2 regions of the Streptomyces sp. NEAU-W12 genome follow, and region 2 is predicted to be linked to the other one. Evidence: riboswitches for the same ligand, from Rfam matches in the RefSeq annotation. Region 2 holds a riboswitch; the other holds the start of a gene.
What was found. A riboswitch is a leader RNA that binds a small molecule or an ion and turns the genes downstream of it on or off. The one in region 2 is predicted to bind thiamine pyrophosphate.
Positions count from the first base shown of each region.

Region 1: linked by a shared signal. The riboswitch ahead of ORI94_RS10005 (thiamine ABC transporter substrate-binding protein) and the one ahead of thiO (glycine oxidase ThiO) in region 2 are both predicted to bind thiamine pyrophosphate.

Region 1 covers NZ_JAPJDM010000006.1:220,837-225,407, reverse strand. Annotated here, with positions in the region: gene ORI94_RS10010 (ABC transporter permease) at 1-1,190, opposite strand, end outside; gene ORI94_RS10005 (thiamine ABC transporter substrate-binding protein) at 1,166-2,269, opposite strand; TPP riboswitch at 2,351-2,456, opposite strand; gene rlmN (23S rRNA (adenine(2503)-C(2))-methyltransferase RlmN) at 2,505-3,611, opposite strand; gene ORI94_RS09995 (phosphatidate cytidylyltransferase) at 3,769-4,571, opposite strand, start outside.
Region 2 covers NZ_JAPJDM010000002.1:96,765-101,335, forward strand. Annotated here, with positions in the region: gene ORI94_RS02670 (thiazole synthase) at 1-536, opposite strand, end outside; gene thiS (sulfur carrier protein ThiS) at 539-739, opposite strand; gene thiO (glycine oxidase ThiO) at 778-2,001, opposite strand; TPP riboswitch at 1,999-2,110, opposite strand; gene ORI94_RS02685 (hypothetical protein) at 2,170-2,520, shown strand; gene ORI94_RS02690 (NAD(P)/FAD-dependent oxidoreductase) at 2,553-3,797, shown strand; gene ORI94_RS02695 (Rv2175c family DNA-binding protein) at 3,916-4,281, shown strand.

The DNA.
Region 1 (4,571 bases), on a different contig from region 2:
AGGGCGTCGAAGCCCCGCACCAGCCGTCCCGCGTCCCGCCTGGTGAGCGCGACGGACGCCAGGGTTCCGATCGCCACGGCGATGGCGGTGGCCACGACCGCGTAGCGCAGGGAGTTGCCGACCGCCTCGATCGGCGCGACCAGGAACACGCCCCCGTCGTCGTGGGTCAGTGCCCGGTAGTGGCCGAGGCCGGCGTCACCGAAGGACCGTTCCACCAGCACCGCGAGCGGCAGGAGCAGCAGCACGGCGGCGGTCGCGACGACCCCGGCGAGCAGCGCCCACTGCCCTGCGCCGCGCGGCCGGCGCGCGGTGTGGGAGGCGTCCACCAGTCGCAGCGCGGTCTCCCGCCGTCGTACGGTCCAGGCGTGCAGGGCGAGGACCGCGCCCACCGCGACGAACTGGATCATCGTCAGGACGGCGGCGGTGGACAGGTCGAAGATCTCCGACGTCTGCCGGTAGATCTCCACTTCGAGGGTGGCGAAGGTGGGTCCGCCGAGGATCTGCACCACGCCGAAGGAGGTGAAGGTGAACAGGAAGACCATCAGCGCGGCGGCGGCCACGGCGGGGGCCAGCGCGGGCAGCGTGACGGTCCGCCAGGCCGTGAGCCGGGAGGCGCCGAGCATCCGCGCGGCCTCCTCCTGCCGCGGGTCGAGCTGGCCCCACAGTCCGCCGACGGTCCGTACGACGACGGCGTAGTTGAAGAAGACGTGCGCGAGCAGGATCGCCCACACGGTGGTGTCCAGCCGCAGACCCCACAGTTCGTCGAGAAGCCCGCCGCGCCCCACGAGCGCCATGAACGCCGTACCGACGACGACCGTCGGCAGCACGAACGGGACGGTGACCACGGCCCGCAGGAGCTGCTTGCCGGGGAAGTCGAAGCGGGCGAAGACGTACGCGCCGGGCAGGGCGACCAGGAGGGTGAGGGCGGTGGAGACCAGTGCCTGCCAGGTGGTGAACCACAGCACCTGCCGGACGTCGGACTGCGCCAGCACCTCCCCGATCCGCCCGGGCTGCCAGACCCCGTCGGCCTTCAGCCCGCGCGCGACGATCGCGGCGACGGGATGGGCGAAGAAGACGGCGAAGAACGCGACGGGCACGGCCATCAGGCCGAGCCGCGCCGCGGCCCCGCGCCACCTCGCCGCGGCCCGGCCCGCCTCGGCCCGTCTCACTTCAGTACGAGCGAGGTCCACGACTTGATCCACTGGTCGCGGTGGTCGGCGATCCTCGCCGGGTCCATGGTCTCGGGGTTCTCGGCCTGCGGTCCGAACTCCGCGAACTCCTCGGGCACCTGGGCGGTTTCCCGCACCGGGTAGACGAACATGTTGAGCGGCATGTCCTCCTGGAACCTCTTGCCGACCAGGAAGTCGAGCAGCGCCTTGCCGCCCTCGGGGTTGCGCGCGTTGCTCAGCAGCCCCGCGTACTCGACCTGGCGGAAGCAGGTGCCGTCGGCGACACCGGTCGGCGCGTTCTTCGGCTTCGGGTCGGCGTAGATCACCTCGGCGGGGGGCGAGGAGGCGTAGGACACCACCAGCGGCCGGTCGCCCCCGGCCTGCTTGCCGCCGGCCGAGCCGGAGAACTCCTCGTTGTAGGCCTGCTCCCAGCCGTCGACCACCTTGACGCCGTTGGCCTTGAGCTTCTTCCAGTAGCCCTGCCAGTTCTCGTCGCCGTACTCGGCGACGGTGCCGAGGACGAAGCCGAGTCCGGGCGAGGAGGTGGAGGCGTTCGACGTGACGAGCAGGTCCTTGTACTCGGGCTCGGCCAGGTCGTCGAAGGTCCGCGGCGGGGCCAGGTCGCGCTCCTCGAACCACGCCTTGTCGTAGTTGACGCAGACGTCACCGGTGTCGACGGGCGTGACCCGGTGCTTGTCCTCGTCGACCCGGTACTCGGGAAGGACGGCGTCGGATTCCCTCGCCTCGTACGGCTGGAACAGCCCGTTGTCGAGGGCGCGGGACAGCAGGGTGTTGTCGACGCCGAAGAAGACGTCTCCCTGGGGGTTGTCCTTGGTCAGGATCGCCTTGTTGACGGCCTGTCCGGCGTCGCCGTCCTCCAGGACCCTCAGCCGGTAGCCGGTCTCCTTCTCGAAGGCGGCGACGACGTCCTTGGACGCGGCCCACGAGTCGTGGCTGACGAGCGTGACGGTCTTCGAACCGCCGCCGCTCCGGCCGTCGCCGCCGGATCCGTCCGACCCGTCGGACGAAGAAGCGCAGGCGGACAGCGTGACCAGACCGAGCCCGACGGCCAGGCTCGTGACCTTCTTGGTGATGTTCACCGGTATTTCCTCCTGGGGTGACCAGGAAGAGACGCGGCCCTGCCCGGGGCCCCCGCAGGTGCCCCGGGCAGGGCGCAACAGCTCGAGTGATGACCGATCTCCCTACCCAGAATGACCTGGGCGAGGTTCGGAGGGTCTGCGGCCGGTGCCGCACTCTCAGCGCTGTGGCGCTCCCCTGTCGGAATATGAACGTGTGATGGCCCGGTATGAAGTTGTTGTTCCTGCGCCGGTCAGGTTACCGCTCGCTCGCGGCGAGCTGACCGCAGGCCCCGTCGATCTCCTGTCCACGGGTGTCCCGGATCGTCACCGGCACACCGTGCGAGGCGATCGCGTCCACGAACGCCTTCTCGTCCTCGGGCCGCGAGGCGGTCCACTTGGAGCCGGGCGTCGGGTTGAGCGGGATGAGGTTGACGTGCACGGGCCTGCCCTTCAGCAGCCGCCCGAGCCGGTCACCGCGCCACGCCTGGTCGTTGATGTCCCGGATCAGCGCGTACTCGATGGACAGCCGCCGCCCGGACCTGGCCGCGTACTCGAACCCGGAGTCGAGCACCTCACGCACGTTCCACCGCGTGTTCACGGGGACGAGGGTGTCGCGCAGTTCGTCGTCGGGGGCGTGCAGGGAGATGGCGAGGCGGCACTTGAAGCCCTCGTCGGAGAACCGGTTGATCGCCGGCACGAGTCCGACCGTCGACACGGTGATCCCGCGCTGGGACAGGCCGAGACCGTCCGGCTCGGGGTCGGTCAGACGGCGGATGGCTCCGACGACCCGGTTGTAGTTGGCGAGCGGCTCGCCCATCCCCATGAAGACGATGTTGCTCAGCCGCGCCGGCCCACCGGGGACCTCCCCGTCCCGCAGCGACCGCATCCCGTCCACGATCTGGTGCACGATCTCCGCGGTGGACAGGTTCCGGTCGAGACCGGCCTGCCCGGTCGCGCAGAACGGGCAGTTCATGCCGCAGCCCGCCTGCGAGCTGATGCACATCGTCACCCTGTCCGGGTAGCGCATGAGCACCGACTCGACCAGGGTCCCGTCGAAGAGCTTCCACAGCGTCTTGCGGGTGGTGCCCTGGTCGGTGGACAGATGCCGGACCACCGACATCAGCTCCGGAAGCAGCGCCTCCTGCAGCTTGGCCCGGGCTCCGGCGGGAATGTCGGTCCACTGCTCCGGATCGTGCGCGTACCGCGCGAAGTAGTGCTGCGAGAGCTGCTTCGCCCGGAACGGCTTCTCACCGGCCGCTGCGACCGCCTCCTTGCGCTCGGCGGGCGTGAGGTCGGCAAGGTGCCGCGGCGGCTTCTTGGATCCGCGCGGCGCGACAAAGGTCAGTTCTCCGGGCTTAGGCATGGCTGTACCAGTGTCGCAGATCCATCGGGGTGACCGCGCGGACCGGCCGCAGGCCTCCGGGGCCGCCCGGAACGGCCCCCGGAGACCTCTCCGGGACGGCGCGAGCCCCCGCGTCCGGCGGGACGCGGGGGCTCGAAGAGGTGCCGGGCCGGTCGGGTCAGCTCCCGACGAACACCACCAGCAGCAACCACACCACCGGCGCCGTCGGCAGCAGCGAGTCCAGCCGGTCCATGATGCCGCCGTGCCCCGGGAGCAGTGTGCCCATGTCCTTGATGCCGAGGTCCCGCTTGATCATGGACTCGCCCAGGTCGCCGAGGGTGGCGCTGACCGAGACCGCGAGGCCGAGCAGCAGCCCCTGCCACCAGGTGCCCTCGTCGATCAGGAACTGCATGCACAGCGCGCCCGCCGCCATGGCGAACCCGACCGCGCCCAGCAGGCCCTCGCGGGTCTTTCCGGGGCTGATGCGCGGGGCGAGCTTGTGCGTGCCGAAACGCCAGCCGACGGCGTACGCACCGGTGTCGGCGACGACCGTGATCACTATGAACGTCAGCACCCGCCAGGGCCCGTCGTCCGCAGCCAGCATCATCGACACGAAGGTCGCCAGGAACGGCACGTAGAACGCGGCGAAGACCCCCGCCGTGACATCCCTGAGGTAGTTCTCGGGCGGCTGGGCCATCCGCCCGACCAGCACCGCCAGCGCGGTGAGCGCCACGGCGATCCAGGCGCCGTCGCTGCCCCAGACGTACCCGGAGACGATCATGGCCGCCCCGCCGACCGCGAGCGGCACGAACGGTGCCCTGATGCCCTTGCGCTCCTCGAGCCGCTTCGTCAGCTCCCGCAGGCCCACCACTATGGCGACGGCGACAACGCCGACGAAGACGGCCTTCACGATGAACAGCGAGACCACGACCAGCGCACAGAGGCCGACGCCGACGCCTATCGCGGCACCCAGATCACGCC
Region 2 (4,571 bases):
ACGCGCGCGTGCTGCGTGATCAGCTCGAAGTTGTGCGGGTTGCGGATGCCGAGTCCCGACCCGATCGGCGACCCGAGCGGCATGACCGCCGCACAGCCGACGTCCTCCAGTTTCCGTGCCAGCACCGGATCGTCATTGGTGTACGGCAGCACCGTGAACCCGTCGTCGACCAGGGTCTCCGCCGCCTCCAGCAGCTCGATCGGGTCCGGCAGGAGGGTGCGCTCGTCGGCGATGACCTCCAGTTTGACCAGATCGGTGCCGAGCGCCTCCCGCGCGAGGCGCGCGGTGAGCACCGCTTCACCGGCGGTGTAGCAGCCCGCCGTGTTCGGCAGCACCCGGATGCCCAGCCTGTCCAGCACCGACAGGACCGAGCCGTGCACCGAGGCGTTCACCCGCCGCATCGCGACGGTCGTCAGCTCCGTCCCGGACGCCACCAGCGCCCGCTCCAGCACCTCGAGGCTGGGCGCCCCGCCGGTCCCCATGATCAGCCGGGACGTGAAGGACGTACCGCCGAGAACGAACGGATCGTCGGCCATGGTCAGCCTCCTTGGACGGCGGTCAGGACTTCCACCCGGTCCCCCTCGGAGAGGGACGTGAGCGGCCACTGCGCGCGCGGGACGACGGTCTCGTTGAGGGCGGCGGCCACCCCGGAGGGAGCCGAGGTCAGGGCGGCGACCAGTGCGTCGAGCGCCGTACCCGGAGCCACCTCGCGCGGCTCCCCGTTGACGGAGACGGACACGGTGTCGGTTCGGCCGGCCGCGGCCTTCGCCGGATCGTTCATGCGGGCTGCTCCGTGAGTGCGGTGACGGTGAACCGCCGGGGAGTGAAGGGGCGTGCCTCCGCCGGGAGTTCACCGGTGGTCAGGACCTCGGCCAGGGCGTCGCCGGTGACCGGCGTGAGCAGCACGCCGTTGCGGTGGTGCCCGGTCGCGAGCACCAGCCCCGCCAGCGCGGACGGACCGAGCAGCGGCGCGTTGTCGGGTGAGCCGGGGCGCAGCCCGGCCCGGGTCTCGGTGAGCGGCAGTTCGGTGATCCCGGGGACGAGTTCGTGGGCGTCGCGCAGCAGTTCGTACACCCCGCCCGCGGTGACGGTCGTGTCCCAGCCCTGTTCCTCGCTGGTCGCCCCGATCACCAGTTCGCCGCTCTCGCGCGGCACCAGATACACGTGGCTGCCGCGCACCACCGCGCGCACCGTCCGGTTCAGGAACGGGCCGAACCGGTCGGGCATCGCCAGCCGGACCACCTGCCCCTTCACGGGACGCACCGGAGGCACTGCCTCCGGCGGGATCCCCGCCAGCCGCCCGCTCAGGCTGCCCCCGGCGAGCACCACCTGGCCGGCGCCCAGCCCGGTGCCGTCGGCGGTGACCACGCCCGTGGCCCGCTCCCCGGTGACGGTGAGCCGCTTCGCCCACGCGCGGTGCAGGACCACGCCCGCCCGCTCGCAGGCCGTCACCAGCGCGGCCGCCAGGCGCCGGGGGTCGATCTGGTGGTCGCCGTCCACCCGCAGCCCACCGCGCACCCCCGGTGCGAGCATCGGTTCCAGGCGACGGCAGTCCCGCCCGGACAGCCACTGTGCGTCGAGTCCCGACTGCTGCTGCAGGGCGTGCAGTTCGCGCAGATGCGCGCGGTCGTCGGCGTCCAGCGCGACCGCGAGGGTGCCGCAGCGGCGGTAGCCGAGGTCGTGGCCGGTGGTCTCGGTGAGCTCGGCGGCGAAGTCGGGGTAGCGGCGCGCGGAGGCGAGATTCAGACCGAGCAGGGTCTGCTCGCCGTAGTGCAGTTCCGTGACGGCGGCCAGCATCCCGGCGGCCACCCGGGCGGCGCCGGCGCCCGGCTCGGGGTCCAGCACGGTCGTGGCCAGCCCGCGCTGCGCGGCCCGCCAGGCCGTGACCAGACCGATGATCCCGCCCCCGACGACGAGGACGTCCGGAGAACGTCCCGGGGTGTGCGGGGTGCCCGAGGCGTCCGGGGTGCCCCGGGTGCCCGAGGTGCGTGTGGGCGGCATGGGCGTCCAGCCCCTCCCTTCGCCGGCATGACCCGGATCAGGTTCATACGGTCGGAGGCCGCCAGCCTCCCTCTCAGCCCGGTGCGTCCGGACTCCCGCGCGTGTTCTACGGTGACCAGCCTAGCCCCGGAGCAATGCCGGAACAACGAACGTGCAAGGAGCCCCCGCATGGCCGGTTCGCTCGACGGCCTGGTCCTCTCCCCGGTCGCCGACCAGGCGCCGGGACAGGTCGGTACCCGCACCCGGTTCGTCTACCACGAGCAGGGCGGTCTGGTCTGGGCCGAGTACGCGGGCGGTGACGTCGTCCGCGGACACCTGGTGGGCACCAGGGAGGGGGACCGGCTGGACTTCCGGTACGTGCAGCTCAAACAGGACGGCACCACCTCGAGCGGACACTGCGCGTCGACGGTCGTGGAACTGCCCGACGGGCGGGTGCGGCTGGAGGAGACCTGGGAGTGGGAGTCGCAGCCGGGCAGCGGTACCAGCGTGGTGGAGCAGCTCGCGACCCCCGGGGCCTGACCGGCCGCAGGGCAGGTGTCTATGGTGATCAGGTGAGCGAGCAGACACAGGAACGGGGGCCGACGGGGCCGCGGCGCGTGGTGGTGGCGGGAGCCGGGATGGCCGGCGTGCAGACCGCCGTCGCCCTCCGCGAGCAGGGCTTCGCCGGCACCGTGACCCTCATCGGCGCCGAGCCCCACCAGCCGTACGACAGGCCGCCGTTGTCCAAGGCCGTCCTGCTCGGCACGGCGGAGGACTCCGCCCTCGACGTGGACTTCGAGGCACTCGGCATCGAACTGCGGCTCGGCTGCGAGGTGTTCGGGCTGCGCCCCGCCGACCACGAGCTGGACACGGAGGCCGGGCCGGTCCCCTACGACGTCCTGGTCGTCGCGACCGGCGCCGAACCGGTCCGGCTGCCGGGCGCCGGAGGTGTCCCCGGCGTCCACCTGCTGCGCACCCTGGACGACGCCGAACGGCTGCGGCCCGTGCTCGCGCGCCGGCAGGACGTCGTGGTCGTCGGCGCCGGCTGGATCGGCGCGGAGTTCGCCACGGCGGCGCGCGAGGCGGGCTGCGCGGTCACCGTCGTGGAGGCCGCCGGCCGCCCGCTGGCCGAGGCGCTGCCCGCCGAGGTGGCCGCCCCGATGACAGCCTGGTACGACGACGCGGGAGTGGAGCTGCGCACGCACGCGCGCGTGGAGCGCGTCGAGCCGGGCGCGGTGGTGCTGGACGACGGCTCACGGCTGCCCGCGGACGCCGTCCTCGTCGGGATCGGCGCCCGCCCCGCCACCGCCTGGCTGGCCGGCTCCGGCATCGGGCTGGGCCAGTACGGCGAGGTGGCCGCCGACGCCCGCCTGACGACCTCCGTACCGGACGTGTACGCGGTCGGCGACTGCGCGTCCTTCCCCTCGAAGCGGTACGGCGAACGCCTGCTGGTGCACCACTGGGACAACGCCCTGCAGGGCCCGCGCACGGTCGCGGCGAACATCGTGGGGGCGGCCACCGGTGAGCCCCCGGCGGTGTACGACCCGGTGCCGTACTTCTGGTCCGAGCAGTTCGGACGCTTCGTCCAGTACGCCGGACACCACGCGGACGCCGACCGGACGGTCTGGCGCGGGGAGGCGGACGGCCCGGCGTGGACGGTCTGCTGGCTCCGCGGGTCCCGGCTGGTCGCGCTGCTGGCCGTGGGCCGCCCCCGCGACCTGGCCCAGGGGCGCCGGCTGATCGAGGCGGGCACGGCGGTGGACGGGACGCTGCTGGCCGACCCGACGAGGCCGCTGAAGTCGGCGAGGGCGGCGTGAGCGCCGGGTCCCCGGTGCCCTCGTGTCCCGGCGCCCGGACGTCCGCCCGGGCTGAAACATCCGCCCAGGTGGAGGGGTCCGGCTTCCGGCTGTCGGTGGCAGGTGGCACGCTTGTCCCGTGACCGAGATTGACGCAAAGACCGATGCTCTCGTCCCCGCCTGGCTCACCCTGCCCGACATCGCCGAGATGTTCGGCGTCGAGGTGACGCGCGTCCGGCAGCTGGTCAAGGACGGCCAGCTCATCGCCGTACGCCGAGGTGAGAACCGCGCACTGCACGTCCCCGCGGCCTTCATCGACGGGGACAAGGTCGTCAAGGGCCTCTCCGGGACCCTGACGCTCCTGCGGGACGACGGCTTCACGGACGAAGAGATGCTGGACTGGCTCTTCACCCCCGACGAGAGCCTGCCGGGCACGCCCGCGCAGGCGCTGAGCGAGAACCGTGGCACGGAGGTGAAGCGCCGGGCCCAGGCGCTCGCCGTCTGACCCCGGGGCGGGACGTGGGACCCGCACGTGCGCCGGTACGCACAGCGGTGCGCGTACCCGGCCTGTGCCCGCACCCGTGCCCGTGGCCGGACGCGAACCGCCACCGCCCCGACCGCCACCCGGCGCCGCTCGCCCGGGGCGCCGGGACGGGCGGCGCGGCAGCGGCGCCGGACGGGGCCTGGGCGCGGCCGGGTCTCCCGGTCGCCGGGGCGGCGGCATAGGGTCCGTTGCGGCGCGTGCTCCGCCGGCCCCGGGTGGGCCGGCGGCATCCGCCGACGACCCACCCGGGT